DNA from 2 places in the Planococcus massiliensis genome. Region 1 is predicted to be linked to the other one. Evidence: a T-box and tRNA genes for the amino acid it is inferred to sense, from the RefSeq annotation. Region 1 holds a T-box; the other holds one or more tRNA genes.
What was found. A T-box is a leader RNA that pairs with one kind of tRNA and senses whether it is charged. The one in region 1 lies ahead of tyrS (tyrosine--tRNA ligase), so its partner is inferred to be a tRNA-Tyr.

Region 1 (7,567 bases):
TACGCTCATCGTTACGTTCGGGTTTAAGCCGACGATCCACACATCTTTTGCATCTTGGGTGGTTCCGGTTTTGCCGGCAAAGTCTGAGCTGAATTTAAGTAAGCTGTTTGCACGATTACCAGTACCACGTTCCGTTTTAAAGACATCGCGCATCATATCCGTAAGGATATAAGAAGTTTGTGGAGAAAATACTTGTTCTCCGTCTTCTGTATTTTGTTCAAATACGATATTGCCGTCTGCATCTTCAATGCGTTGAATCATGTATGCATCTTTATGTTTGCCATTTGTAGCGAACATGGAGTAAGCACTCGTCAGTTGTTCAACTGAAGCTTCGACACCGCCGCCAAGGGCAGATGTTAAAAAGGCATTCACTTTCTCTTTATTCTCAATCACTCTCGTTAATCCAGCTTTTCTCATATAGCTGCTTGGATCTTGGTTTTGAATTTGAGAATAGAGGCGAAGTGCCGGCAAGTTTTGGGATTCTGCTAAAGCATTGCGGGCAGGCATGATGCCTTGTTCGCTCGTTGGAACAAAGTTGCTCGGTTTGTAAGGCTTCTGGCCAGGGATATTTTGTGTGAATTTCACATCGACCACCGGGCTGCCAGCCCCGATTTTTCCTAGTTCAATCGCAGGTCCGTAAACCAACAGCGGTTTAGCGGTAGAACCGATGGAACGGAAAGCTTGTGTCGCATGATTCAGTTTTTCGATTTCAAAATCGCGCCCTCCGACAAAACTTAAAATTTTGCCGGTGCTGTTTTCGACGGTCATACTGCCGATTTGGACAGGGTATTGCTTCTGTATTTCTTCGCCCTCTGCATTAAGAGCAGGAGCGGTCAAAGTCGCCCCGTACGATTCGTAGGATGCGGCCGCTTTTTTCTGTGCATCGAACATTTCTTTGTTGATGGTCGAGTAAATGCGGTAGCCATTCGAACGAACGGCACGGTCTGCCAAAATGGCATATTCTTCGTATAACTTATCATTTTCTTCTAATGTAGCAGGGTCGATTCCATTTTGTTCAGCGAGTACATCCATAATGATGCGGGATGCACGTTTTTCTAGCTCAACTGTGATGTGCGGATATTTCTCATAAGAACGCTGTTCATCTAAACGGAAATCTTTTTTGATGTCGTAAGCGATTGCTTCATCGTATTCTTTCTGGGTAATGTATTCTGTTTCCTTCATCCGGAATAGCACCGTCTTCATGCGGTCAATTCCGTACTGCAACGCTTCATCGTCTTTCGGATCGCCAGTTGATGTATAGGGCGTATAGCGGAAAGGCGCTTTCGGGATTCCCGCAATGAAAGCGGCTTGCGGCAAGTTCAAATCACTTGCAGATACGTTAAATAAGCCGTTTGCCGCAGTTTCAATCCCAGCAATATTCGCACCGGAAGAGTTTCTTCCGTAAGGGATGATGTTTAAATAAGCTTCTAAAATCTCGTCTTTCGACATGAATTTTTCGAGGCGCATTGCAAGCAAAATTTCTTTGGCTTTTCGTTCGTAGGATACTTCATTGGTTAAAATTTGGTTCTTGATCAACTGCTGTGTCAATGTCGATCCGCCTGTTTGGCTGTCGGAGTTTGAAACATCCTGGAACAATCCACGGAAAATCGCTTTTGGCACGATTCCGTCATGTTCTAGGAAGTATTCATCCTCTGTCGCAAGAACCGCGTCAATTGCAAATTTTGAAACCTTATCGAGCTTTGTTTCTTTTCGTTCTAAATCGGTGCGTAATTTTCCGATATAGACTTCGTTGTCAAAAAACATCTCAGAGGTTTCGGCATAGCTGTAAATTTCACCGCGCATTTCATCCGGCGTACGAAGTTTTTCTTCGTCCACCAGGGAAGCGAAATAACCGGCTCCAACGGAAGCGGCAAATACACCGCCGACGACAAATATAATTGCAAGCAAAATAGCCAAGTTCCAAAGCACACCACTAGTGATGCTCAAACGTTTTGCCCATTTTGCGGAAGTCCATCTATTGTAGGTTTCTTCGGTTTTCCTAAGGCCGTCCCTTATCTTTTCAAGCACTTTATCAACCTCCTAAAATCTCGCTTTATTATAGCATATTCACACAAAAGCAACTAAAAAGATTGACAATATGTCATAATAAAGTAAACTAACTAATATATTTTCATATTCAAACGATGAAGAGTCCGAAGTAGGCGTTGCAAACTTTGTAGAGAGAGCCGGTGGTTGGTGCAAACCGGTCAAAGCGCAGTAGCTGAATTACAGGCTTGGAGTTTACGGAAGTGCCCCGTACGGCACATATTGAGTCGGGAGAATCAGATTCTCCAAGCTGGGTGGTACCGCGCAAAAGCGTCCCTGCATGAATTTCATGCAGGGGCTTTTTTTATTAGCTGAAACAAGGAGGAAATGGAAATGGCAAATGCATTATTGGAAGACTTAAAATGGAGAGGCTTGCTTTACCAGCAAACCGACGAAGAAGGCATGGAGAAATTATTAGATGAACAGAAGATTTCGTTGTACTGCGGTGTAGACCCGACAGCGGATAGCATGCACATCGGCCATATCGTGCCGCTATTGACATTGCGACGTTTTCAGACGCACGGGCATCAGCCGATTCTTTTAGTCGGCGGAGCTACCGGCATGATCGGCGATCCCTCTGGAAGAAATGAAGAGCGCCAACTGCAGACAACGGAACAGATTGATAAGAACGTGGAAGGCATTAAAGTCCAAATGGAACAAATTTTTGATTTTGCTTCTGAAAATGGTGCGAAAATGGTTAACAACCGCGACTGGATAGGGCAGATGAGCATTATTGAATTCTTGCGCGACTACGGAAAATTGATTTCCGTGAATTACATGCTGGCAAAAGATTCGGTTGCATCACGTTTGGAACAAGGAATTTCTTTCACGGAATTCTCATATACATTGATTCAGGCAATTGACTACAACCACTTGTACAACCATTACAATTGCCGCGTTCAAATCGGCGGTTCTGATCAATGGGGGAATATCACATCAGGGCTTGAAGTGATTCGCAAAACACATGATGAAGAAGCGAAAGCTTTTGGCATCACGATTCCGTTAGTGACGAAAGCGGACGGAACGAAGTTCGGGAAGTCGGCAGGCGGCGCTGTTTGGCTCGATGCGAAAAAGACTTCTCCTTACGAGTTCTACCAGTTCTGGATCAATACAGCGGATGCAGATGTCATCAAATACTTGAAGATTTTCACATTCCTCGACCGCGAAGAAATTGAAGCTCTTGAAACTACAGTGGAAACGGAAGCGCATTTGCGTAAAGCGCAAACGGTTTTAGCTGAAGAAATGACCAAATTGATCCACGGCGAAAAAGCGCTTGAAGATGCGCAGCGCATCACGAAAGCCTTGTTCAGCGGAGATTTGAAGGCTTTATCAGCAGAGGAAATGCGCGCTGCTTTTAAAGATGTGCCATCAGTTGAACTCGCGAAAGAAGCGAAGTCGATTGTCGACTTGATCGTCGAAGCAGGCATTTCTTCATCTAAACGCCAAGCGCGGGAAGATGTCACAAACGGCGCAATTTCGGTGAATGGTGAAAAAGTCACTGACCTTGACTACATCATCGATGAAAAAGACCGGTTGGAAGATGCGTTCTCCATCATCCGCCGAGGCAAGAAAAAATACCATATGGTTCAGTTTAGTTAATAAATAAAGGCAAAATGCGGCTTCCATTGGGAAGCCGCATTTTTTTAATCCGCTTTTGTTTCAAGTGTTTTTTCTTTCTTCATTAATTGAATGAGCTGATAGCCATCAGATGAGTGTCCTGCGTATGGACCCATCCATTTCGGATAGATGACAGGGATGGACGTACCGGCAAATAACCAAAGATTAATGTACATGAAACCTTTCGTGAAATTCTGAAGGTCCCAATTCGTCAGCTGATTTAAAGCGGCGAAAGACAAAAGTGCAAGGCTTAATGAAGCAGCAGGACCTCCTGCTAAGAATAAGAATCGTTGAATTTTTGATCGTTTTTCTTTTGGCTTCACCAAAGCGCAAAATCCGTAATAAGCCCACCGGATATGAAACGAAATCTTTCCGAACCGAAAATTTTCTTTATTGCTGTCATCCAACGGACCTAGATAGACTCTCACTTTTTCTTTGGATAACAAAGCACTGCCAATGGCATGGCCGACTTCATGAAGAAGGACTGCAATCGGTAGGCCAACCAATTAAATCAATACAAAAGAAATCATGCCATCCCTCCTGGTCTTAATACGGAGCTAGAATCGAAAGGTTTCACCAGTAAATGGAAAAAGTCATAAAATGTTCACGAAATGAATATCTTGAAGTCAGGATAAGTCGTCTCACAACAAAAAAATACGTATTCATTATATGATAGGGGATGTGAATATAATTTATTGGAGGAATTTGAACAAATGAATGTATTAGTAGTAAAAGCGAACAACCGTCCGGCAACTGAAGGCATTTCAAGCAAGATGTACGAAACGTTCATGGAGTCGGTGAAAGATAATAAAGACTTGAACGTAACAACTTATGATGTGTACGAAGAAGATATGCCTTATTTCGGCCAAGATCTTTTCAATGCATTCGGCAAATTGCAAAATGAAGAAGAATTGACAGATATCGAACAACGTCTATTAGCAGCGAAACAAAAAGCAATGGATGCCATTTCTGCAGCTGACCTTGTGGTATTTGCATTCCCATTATGGAATTTGACGATTCCTGCTAAATTGCATACATTTATCGACTATGTGTATGCCGCTGGATTTGCATTCAAATACGATGCAGAAGGTAATATGATTCAATTGATGACAGACAAAAAAGCGATTTTCTTGAATGCACGCGGAGGCGTTTACTCTTCACCAGAAGCGGCACCGATGGAAATGGCTGTTAATTATATGCGCAATGTTTTCGGCGGCGTGTTCGGCATGCAGATTGTTGATGAAGTCATCATCGAAGGCCATAACGCAACACCTGACAAAGCGGCACAGATTATCGAAGAAGGCCTTGAGCGAGTGAAAGAGGCAGCTTCTAAATTGGTTCACCAAAACGCATAATCTACTAGAGAAGCGCTTAACCGTCTATCGAGCAATTTTGCTTGGTAGGCGGTTTTTTTTATTTTAAAGAGGAATAGCGGCATTCCGCAGAGAATGCAGTTAAGAGGATATTATTAGTTGAATCGAGGGATTTAATGAGTACAAAATGGTTGGAATGGGCTAAACGCATTCAGTCTCTGTCTCAAGCAGGGTTAACTTACTCGAAAGATGTATACGATATGGAGCGTTTTGAAGAATTGCGCACTATCAGTACAGAAATTATGGCTGAACATACCGAAGTGGAAATGGAAAAGATCAAAGACTTATTTGCGAGTGAAAAAGGTTACCAAACTCCCAAGGTGGATGTCCGGGGAGCCGTATTCCGGGATGGGAAAATTTTATTGGTCAAAGAGAAAGTCGACAATAAATGGGCGCTTCCAGGAGGCTTTTGTGATATCGGCCTATCCCCAAGCGAGAATATTGTGAAAGAAATAAGGGAGGAATCGGGGTTTCAAGCTGTTCCAGTAAAACTATTGGCTCTTTTGGATATGAATAAACACGGACATCCGCCGCAGCCCTATCATTATTATAAATTATTTGTTCAATGTGAAATTGTAGGCGGTAGGGCATCATTTGGAGTAGAGACGGACGGAGTCGAATTTTTCTCAGCTGCTGCATTGCCTGAACTTTCTTTGAATCGGAACACAGAAGCTCAAATCGAGATGCTTTTTTCGTTTTTACATCATCCAGAAAAAGCAGCGATTTTGGATTGAATTTAAAAGTAGGGTGGGGTATGGATGAAGCGGCAGCATGCGGGTTTGGGAATAATAATAGCGGCACTTGCAGCTTGTATGCCTACAAGCCCGATTATCGAGAAAGAAATAGAAAAAATCGATATTCGCTGTCTGGAAACGGAGGCTCTGATTGAAATCACAGATCCGGTCCGTTTACAGGCCGTAAAAGAGGAAATCAATTCAAGCAAACGAGAAGGAACAGAAGAGTTCGAACTGGCGGAAGGCCATACTGCAATATTGCGATTTGATGATGGCAGTGAATGGGAGACGACGTTTTATCCTTCAGGGCATGCAGTGATTGAAGGATATTATGTCCGTTCAGAACTTGAAGATTTTTGTGGAGAATAAAAAAGGGGATGAAAGTGAATAGGTTGGCTAAACATCGTTTATGATCTAAACGGTGTTTTCTTTTCGGCTCCAAAGCTTAAAAGTTTTACGGCGTTTTCCAAACTTTCTTTTTGTCTGGGTCGTCTAAATTTAAGACAGGAGGCTAAGCAGTGGACGAAATAACGTTTGACCAGATCAGTACAGCAAGTTCAGAGGAAATTATTAACGAAGCTATTAAAGAATATGGAAAGGAAATTTTGCAGCTCGTATATTCTTATGTGAAAAACCGGGCGGCTGCAGAAGACTTAACTCAGGAAATTTTCATTAAGTGCTATAAATCACTGCATACATACAAGCAGAAATCGACATTCAGAACGTGGCTCTGGCGAATTGCTATCAATCATAGCAAAGATTATTTGAAAAGCTGGCATTACAAGAATATCGTTCTCGCTATAGAAGAGCCATTCCTTCATGAGGACAGCAACATTGCGCTGGAAAAATCAATTATCCAAAAAGATGAAGATGAGGAACTGGCTGCTGTTGTCATGAAATTACCCGTCATTTATCGGGAAGTAATCTATCTCTATTATTTTCAAGAGCTCTCAATCCGTGAAATTGCTGCAACTTTAATGAAGAATGAAAGTACCATCAAAACAAGATTAAAGAGGGCTAAAGAACTTCTTAAAGAAAGTTTGGAGGGATAACAATGGAAGAACGTTTAAAAGAACTGAGACAAGTGATGAAGAAAAAAGTATTCAATCAATTGGAATTTACAGATCAACTTAAAAACAGCATCCACACGGAAATAAGAAAGCAGGTGGAGAGTGATGAATATGTCTATTTGTCTGTGCTGCAACTTCTCGTACAAGAAAAAACAGGTGTTGTCTTAATCACTTACCTTCGAAGCAGGGGCATTAAAAGGTTTGAAGAAAATGAGGGATTGCTATATAGCTTATTGCATCGTTTAGAAGTGAATGGTCTTTTGGTCAGCAAATGGGAAGAGAATGAAGCAAAGTTGTATAGTTTAACTGATAAAGGCCAGAAAATATTAAGGAAAGCTGAAAAGAAATATGCTGTTAAACAGTCTTATTTAAAAGAGATATTGGAGGTGTAAAGAGCTGTGGGGAATAGAAAAAACCATTATGTGAAGAAAGTGACTGAGCAAGTTCGTTCAAAAGAAGCGAAAGAACAGGTTGAAGCTGAATTAACTTATCATTTAAGAGAAACCCAAAAGGCATTGCTTAATAAAGGACTTAATGAGATGCAAGCAGAAGAAAGGGCAATTGAACAGATGGGAAGTCCAGTTCATTTAGGGATACAGCTGAATTCGCTTTACCGGCCAAAACTGGATTGGGCCATGCTAACGCTGTTCCTGTTAATTATCGGATTTAGTTTCTTGCCTCTCGTAGCAATAAATGCCGCAGACCTCGGCAGTTATATCGGGAAGAA
Region 2 (7,567 bases), 1.1 Mb from region 1:
ATGTCTTGGTTTGAAAGCAAAGAAACAGGCAAGAAAGAGTATTTATTCGGACAAGGCGGCGGACCGAAACTTGCTGAGGAACTGCAAGCGCCATTGCTTGGCCAGATTCCGCTAGGCCAGCCGGATTGGAACGAAGAAGATTTCGCGCCTTCTGTTTACTTGGAAGACCATCCAACTGGGAAAATCTACGGTGAAATTGCTGAACAGATCCTTGCTCAGTTTGCTAAAAAACAATAACGCGAAACCCGATTGCCGCTGCCGGCTTTCGGGTTTTTCTTCTATATATGTCAAATTGTCACGACTTTCAAGCTTTGTTCACATCTGAAGCGAGAGCTCAATGGATTTTTCTGCTGGGGGTTGGTACAATCTTAAGAGGATTTTAAACAATGGAGGCATTGATGTGACAATACGAAATTGGGTCAAATTTTTCTTTAAAGCGCTTTTAATCGGTGGAGGAGTAACAGGGGTACTTGGATTATTCATTCGCTGGGACGATATATTTTCGCATGCAGTAGCTGACGGCGCCTGGGGAGAAGTGTTCGCAGGCTTTGTTTGGATGATCATTATCGGTTTAACGATGAGCATCATCAGCCAACTTTGTTTCTTTGCTTACTTAACCGTACACCAAATCGGAATGAACATCTTCCGTACGCTCCGGCTATGGAACTGGGTTCAGCTATTGATCATCGCGGTAGTTATTCTCGATTTGATTGTATTCCGCTTTGCACCTAACGCCGAAACAGTCGGACAAGTTTGGCTCTACGGCGTATTGCTGGCGATTTTATTAATCACAGCTGTCGTAACAGCATACTTCAAAGCGAAATGGACAAACAAAGACACGTTCATCTCGGCTTTATTCTTCATGATCGTCATTACTACTGTAGAATGGCTGCCGGCGTTGATGGTGGAAGCAGGGAATATCGATAGCTGGGTAACGTTGCTCTTGTTCCCGTTCCTGGCAGTAAATGCGTATCAATTGCTGGTCTTGCCAAAATACAATGAGCAGTCAGACATCGACCGCCAACGGTTGGAAGAGCGGCGGGCAGCGCGTAAAGCAGCGGCTCAAGCAACAGCTAAAAAATAAAAAAGCGTTTTGGACTTCTCTTTGTAGAAGAAGTTCAAAACGCTTTTTCTTATGGCAACTAAACGGTGAAGTAAACGAAATTACGGGCAAATAAAATTTCAGAAAAGTATTACTTCCAAAGATATTGCTGCTTTAAACTTTAAAATCGTTAATTGAAGTGCCTGGAAATCGCGCTATTATAAGGTTTTGCGAAAGGGAATTTGAGAATGAAGAAAATGAAAATAGAACTTCAATAAAAAGTTTTTCAAAAGTGTTGACAGGAATATAAACATGCTTTAATATAATAAAAGTCGCCAAGCAACAACGAACAACACAAACGAAACGGCGGCAACATGAACCTTGAAAACTGAACAGCAAAACGTCAACAAAAGACGTCACGAGCGCTTCGGCGCGAGAACGGCTTTTGCGAGGGTTGCCGTTAGGCAATCGGAGCAAGGCTGCTTTCACCCGGGTGTTCGTGACTTACCATACTGATCAGGCTTTGCCAGATCAAAGCGAATCGTGCGTCTTTTCGGAGGCGGCGATGCGCCAGCATTGAGCAATCAATACTACTCTATAATGGAGAGTTTGATCCTGGCTCAGGACGAACGCTGGCGGCGTGCCTAATACATGCAAGTCGAGCGGAACTGGGGGAGCTTGCGCAAGCAAGTAAGATCCCTCAAAGACGATGAGGTAGATAGGTTCGAGGTGGAAGCGTGGCGACACGTGCAGCTGACGAATACTAATCGATCGAGGACTTAACCAACTTTGTTTACGGAAACCAGCGGTTTCACCTGTTTCAATGTCGCCTATCCAGTTTTGAGTGAACAAGTCACTCTAAAAAAAGAGTCCAGTGATGATGGCAAAGAGGCCACACCCGTTCCCATCCCGAACACGGAAGTTAAGCTCTTTTGCGCCGATGGTAGTTGGGGGTTTCCCCCTGTGAGAGTAGGACGTCGCTGGGCTATTTTATGTTTTTTACCGCAACGAATCTTTTACCTTGCTTCCATAGCTCAGCAGGTAGAGTGCTTCCATGGTAAGGAAGAGGTCACCGGTTCGAACCCGGTTGGAAGCTTTTTGATTTCCATAAGGTTTTGTAGATTGGTGAGAGACTGTTATACTATTTATATCGGCCCCTTGGTCAAGCGGTTAAGACACCGCCCTTTCACGGCGGTAACACGGGTTCGAATCCCGTAGGGGTCACCAACTTATTTTTGAAATGATTTTAGTGGAGGATTAGCTCAGCTGGGAGAGCATCTGCCTTACAAGCAGAGGGTCGGCGGTTCGATCCCGTCATCCTCCACCATTCTTCTCGGTGGGGTAGCGAAGTGGCTAAACGCGGCGGACTGTAAATCCGCTCCTTCGGGTTCGGCAGTTCGAATCTGCCCCCCACCACCAGTTTTATCTTTGGGGTATAGCCAAGCGGTAAGGCAACGGGTTTTGATCCCGTCATGCCCTGGTTCGAATCCAGGTACCCCAGCCATTTTTCGAGCCATTAGCTCAGTTGGTAGAGCATCTGACTTTTAATCAGAGGGTCGAAGGTTCGAATCCTTCATGGCTCATTTTTATTTTCCTGCGCCTGTTCAGCGCGGGGCCTTAGCTCAGCTGGGAGAGCGCGACGCTGGCAGCGTCGAGGTCAGGGGTTCGAGCCCCCTAGGCTCCATTGTTCCATGTGTATTTGTACTATCCATGTGTAAAAAACCCGTTTCCATTAATTTGGAGACGGGTTTTTTTAAGTTAGTTTCCGATATATTCAGATTGCGGCCGGAAAATGACATTGTCCCGTTGCTGTTCCAATACATGGGCAGTCCAGCCGACGATGCGCGCCACACTGAAAGTAGGCGTGAATAGTGCGGGCGGCATATCAATGGAGCGCATAATCGCAGCTGCATAGAATTCGACATTGGTGTAAAGGGCGCGTCCCGGTTTTCGCTCATTTAATAAGCGAATGATTTCCTGTTCTGCAGACACAGCTAAATCCAGCCAAGCGTCTTCTCCTTCAAGTGCCAGACAGGCGTTACGCAATAAAATCGAACGCGGATCTTCCGTCCGATAAACGCGGTGGCCAAACCCCATAATTTTCTCGCCTCGATCGAGTTTGTTTTTAATGACCAGTTCAATCCGTTCAGGAGATTGAATTTCTTCCAAAAGGTTGATAACACCGGAAGGCGCGCCGCCGTGCAATGGGCCTTTCATCGTTCCTATCGCTGAAGTAAGGGCAGAGACCATATCAGATTCGGTAGAAACCGTGACGCGTGCGGCAAACGTGGACGCATTCATGCCGTGCTCCATGCTGAGTTTCAAATAAGTTTCCAATGCTTCAATTTGTGCAACTGTAGGTTCTGTGCCTCTTAACATCCATAAATAGTTGGCCGTATGATTTAAGTCGTCCCGTGGCTCGATAATGGGAAGCCCTTGCTGTAAGCGGTAGAGCAAAGCCGTTAAAACCGGAAAAACAGACACGAGGGACAATGCTTGCTGCTCAGAAGGAATGCGTGAAAACGCTTGTGAGCTATAAGCGGATATCAAGGTGCGCAGCCCATCCATAATAGAAGCTTCTTTTGGCAACAGCTTTGCTATTTCTACAATATGTTCCGGCACTTTCCGGAACTTAAGAAAAGAAGCTTTCCATTCTTCAAGTTCTACTGAATCTCTACTCTTTCCGTGCCATAAGAAATGAGCCGTCTCCTCAAATGATTTTCCTTTGATCACTTCATCTACCAGTTTTCCTCGGTAACGCAATTCTCCTTTATCCCCGTCAACTGACGAAATGCTTGTCTGCACCGCCACCACACCTTTTAGTCCTTTCTGAAACATGGTTCTTCTCCTCCTTTTCTTTTATCATACCGCGCAATATTGATTATAAAAATTAAAGATATATAATTAAGTCAATTCAAATTATTAATTAAGAAAGGGGGCAATTATGGAGCTTTCGTGGTTAAAGACTTTTGTGGATGCTGCGGAAACCTTGAACTTCAGAAAGACTTCTGAACGGCTGCTGATGTCTCAGCCCAACGTGACCGTGCACATCCGATTATTGGAAGAGAGTTTAGGCATCTCTCTATTTAAGCGCGAAAAGAACCGGGTCGAACTGACGGAAGAAGGGCGCCATTTTCACGGGGAAGCCAAAAGCATTTTAGAGCAAGTGGATGCGAGTATTGACGGACTGCATGCTTTTGCCCAAGGCTACCGGCAGAAATGGCGATTGGCTATTTCTCCGTTGATGGCTGAAACGGTTCTTCCTTATATCTTAAAATCTTTCACTTTGAAGCATCCCGATATTGAATTGGACATACAAGTAGAAGAATCCGAGAAAATCGAGGATTTAGTGGAAAGCGGCGAAGTTTCAGCAGGAATTTCTGCATTGCCGCCAGTACGAAGAAATATTCTCCACGACATTGTCTACGACGATCCGCTCTTATTCATCTTGCCGCGAGATGCGTATGATGACGAAAGCGGGCCAACTGTTTCAGCAGAAGCCATGCTCCAATCATCGATTTTGTTTACTCACCACCATCCGCTATTTTGGGAAGAGCTGTTGCTGAAGCTGCGCTTGCAGGTGACAGGGATTCGGACAATGAAAGTGACACAAGCGCATATCGTGAAGCGATTTATCCAGGAAGGGCTCGGCGTATCATTTCTTCCAAGGTCAATGGTTCGCCGGGAGTTGATCGAAGGGCGCTTGATGGATGCCCATTTTGACTTGTTTCCGCTGCCTCAAGTTTCGACTTATTTTTTAGCGAAAGAGATGGGGGAACTTGAACGGGAATTTTTGCAGAGGATCCAATCAGTCTATTTTAGTTAGGAGGAACAGAAATGATTATTGAACAGCCAGGAATTCGCTTGCGTTTATTGAAGAGAGAGGATTTTGAAGCGCTTTGGGGCTTGTATACACCGGAAATTTTCGAGCACATGCTGATGAAAGTGGAGACTTTTGAGCAGTTGGAAGCGTGGCTAGCGGCGGGATTGAATCAATCCAACGTGCTGATTTTTGCCGTCGAAAATCCGGAAACGGCGGAAGTGATCGGCACGACCCGCATCTATGCGATTGACGAAACGAATAAAAGCTGCGAGGTCGGCTCTACATTCTATGCCGAATCGGTCCAGCGCACACACGTGAATACCCGGGTGAAACTGGCGCTTCTCCATTATTGCTTTGAAGAACGCGGCATGATCCGGGTGCAATTCAAGACCGATGCGGAAAATCTCCGTTCGCAAAAAGCGTTGGAACGCATCGGCGCGGTAAAAGAAGGGGTCCTGCGGAATGAACGGATCCGGTCTACCGGCAAACCGAGAGATGCGGTCGTCTATTCCATCATTGACCGAGAATGGCCGAAAGTAGAAAAAGAATTGTTGGAAAAATTGAATAAATATACGTGATTTTGTACGGTTGAGCCAAGTCCCCTTTAGCAGTTACAATGAATGCATCTTGGTAAGGGGGAATAAAATCATGAATAAAAAGAATGTATCGATTATCGGTGTACCAATGGACCACGGGCAAAATCGCCGCGGCGTCGACATGGGGCCAAGTGCCATTCGCTACGCTGGCGTGGTGGAGCGCATCGAGGACCTCGGCTATACGGTGAAGGATGAAGGGGACATCCAAATCGGGCAAGCAGATGGTTCAGTCGAAGAACATACGAACCTGCGCAATTTGAAAGTGATTACAGAAGCAACTGAAGCACTTGGCGCAAAAGTTTTTGAAGTGGCGGAAGCTGGAAACTTTCCATTAGTATTAGGCGGCGACCACAGCATTGCGATCGGGACGCTTGCGGGCATTTCCGAACGCCATGAAAACCTGGGCGTCATTTGGTATGATGCGCACGCCGACATGAATACGAGCGACACGTCGCCATCTGGCAATATCCACGGCATGCCGCTTGCTGCAAGCTTCGGGCTTGGACACGAGCAATTGACGCATATCCGCGGCTATTCGCCGAAAGTGAAGCCGGAAAACATCGTCATTATCGGTGCGCGTTCGGTTGATCCAGGGGAGCGCGAACTCATCAAAGAGCGCGGCATCCGCGTTTACAGCATGCACGAAATCGATAAAATGGGCATGAATGCAGTCATTGCAGATGCCATTCAATATTTGAAAGAAGAGCGCCGGACAGATGCCGTGCATTTATCGCTGGACCTTGACGGCATTGATCCGCTTTACACGCCTGGTGTCGGTACGCCGGTTCCGGGCGGGATCACTTACCGCGAAAGCCATTTGGCAATGGAATTATTATTTGACGCCGGCATCATCACTTCTGCCGAGTTTGTGGAAGTCAATCCGATTTTGGATGAAAAGAACCGGACGGCGGATGTAGCGGTCGCATTGATTGGTTCGCTGTTTGGTGAAAAATTAGTATAAACGCACGAAAAGCAGGCGAAAGCCTGTTTTTTTATGGGCAAAACTTCGTCTTTTATTGGGAAAAGCTTTTATATCGGAAAGAGCTTCAGAATTTCATGGATTTAAATGGGTAAACTTTGATACGATAGAAAGAGATTTGTAAAAAGAAAATTTAATTTGAAACCTTTTGAAATCTAGTCCGTATATAAAAGACAGCCGCATAGGCGGAGGGAAATGAGATTATGGATGCGTTAGTCAATAAACGAATAAAAAAAGTGTTAAAAGGCGATCAGAACGCATTCGCCGAAATCGTTGAGCTGTATCAGCACCAGCTTTATCAAATCTGCTACCGCATGCTGAACAATAAGCATGAAGCGGAAGATATTGCGCAGGAAGCGTTTATGCGTGCTTACGTCAATCTTCATACGTTCGATCAGCAGCGTAAATTTTCGACATGGCTTTATCGCATTGCGACGAATTTATGCATTGACCGGATCCGCAAGAAAAAGCCGGATTACCATCTGGATGCGGAAGTGCGCGGAACGGAAGGCTTGGATATGTACTCCTCTATTGCCAATGATGATCAGCTCCCTGAAGAAGAGCTGATGCGGATGGAAGTCCAGGAACGCGTGCAATATGAGATCAGCCGCTTGCCAGATAAGTACCGTGCCGCTATTGTATTAAAGTACATTGAAGAATTGCCGCTGGCGGAAATCAGCGAAATTTTGGATTTGCCGCTTGGGACCGTGAAAACGCGGATACACCGGGGACGAGAAGCTCTTCGGAAGCAATTGAGCAATTTGTAGGAGGCGAGCACGATGAATACGTGTCCGGAGAACATCATTCAGTATATGGATGATTATTTAGATGGGGATATAAATGCTGCCGATGAAGCGGTTTTGAAGGCGCATTTAGAGAGCTGCATCGATTGTCGAAAGCAATACCACGAACTGACCAAAACGATTGCATTTGTGCAAAGTGCATCTCATATACAGGCACCTGCCGATTTTGTCCAAAAGACGATGCAGCGGCTGCCGAAACAAAGCCAGCGAGGCGGCGTCCAGCGCTGGCTCCGCAAAAATCCGATTCTGACAGCGGCCGCGCTGTTTTGCATCTTGATGAGTGCGGCTTTGTTCACGAACTTCAACAACGATCAGCAATTCGCC

Region 2: it has a tRNA-Tyr gene. The T-box ahead of tyrS (tyrosine--tRNA ligase) is inferred to sense a tRNA for this amino acid. The anticodon was not compared.

The regions. Positions count from the first base shown of each region.
Region 1 covers NZ_CCXS01000001.1:2,167,409-2,174,975, reverse strand. The annotation lists gene BN1080_RS10745 (transglycosylase domain-containing protein) at 1-2,028, opposite strand, end outside; T-box leader at 2,136-2,327, shown strand; gene tyrS (tyrosine--tRNA ligase) at 2,380-3,645, shown strand; gene BN1080_RS10735 (hypothetical protein) at 3,690-4,169, opposite strand; gene BN1080_RS10730 (FMN-dependent NADH-azoreductase) at 4,377-5,018, shown strand; gene BN1080_RS10725 (NUDIX hydrolase) at 5,153-5,770, shown strand; gene BN1080_RS10720 (hypothetical protein) at 5,795-6,139, shown strand; gene BN1080_RS10715 (sigma-70 family RNA polymerase sigma factor) at 6,289-6,822, shown strand; gene BN1080_RS10710 (PadR family transcriptional regulator) at 6,825-7,232, shown strand; gene BN1080_RS10705 (FtsW/RodA/SpoVE family cell cycle protein) at 7,239-7,567, shown strand, end outside.
Region 2 covers NZ_CCXS01000001.1:3,284,237-3,291,803, reverse strand. The annotation lists gene BN1080_RS16515 (Mrp/NBP35 family ATP-binding protein) at 1-237, shown strand, start outside; gene BN1080_RS16510 (KinB-signaling pathway activation protein) at 401-1,084, shown strand; rRNA gene rrf (5S ribosomal RNA) at 1,913-2,028, shown strand; tRNA gene BN1080_RS16500 (tRNA-Thr) at 2,066-2,138, shown strand; tRNA gene BN1080_RS16495 (tRNA-Glu) at 2,195-2,269, shown strand; tRNA gene BN1080_RS16490 (tRNA-Val) at 2,294-2,369, shown strand; tRNA gene BN1080_RS16485 (tRNA-Tyr) at 2,378-2,461, shown strand; tRNA gene BN1080_RS16480 (tRNA-Gln) at 2,472-2,546, shown strand; tRNA gene BN1080_RS16475 (tRNA-Lys) at 2,553-2,625, shown strand; tRNA gene BN1080_RS16470 (tRNA-Ala) at 2,654-2,726, shown strand; gene BN1080_RS16465 (citrate synthase/methylcitrate synthase) at 2,801-3,880, opposite strand; gene BN1080_RS16460 (LysR family transcriptional regulator) at 3,987-4,868, shown strand; gene BN1080_RS16455 (GNAT family N-acetyltransferase) at 4,880-5,443, shown strand; gene rocF (arginase) at 5,514-6,422, shown strand; gene sigW (RNA polymerase sigma factor SigW) at 6,644-7,207, shown strand; gene BN1080_RS16440 (anti-sigma factor family protein) at 7,220-7,567, shown strand, end outside.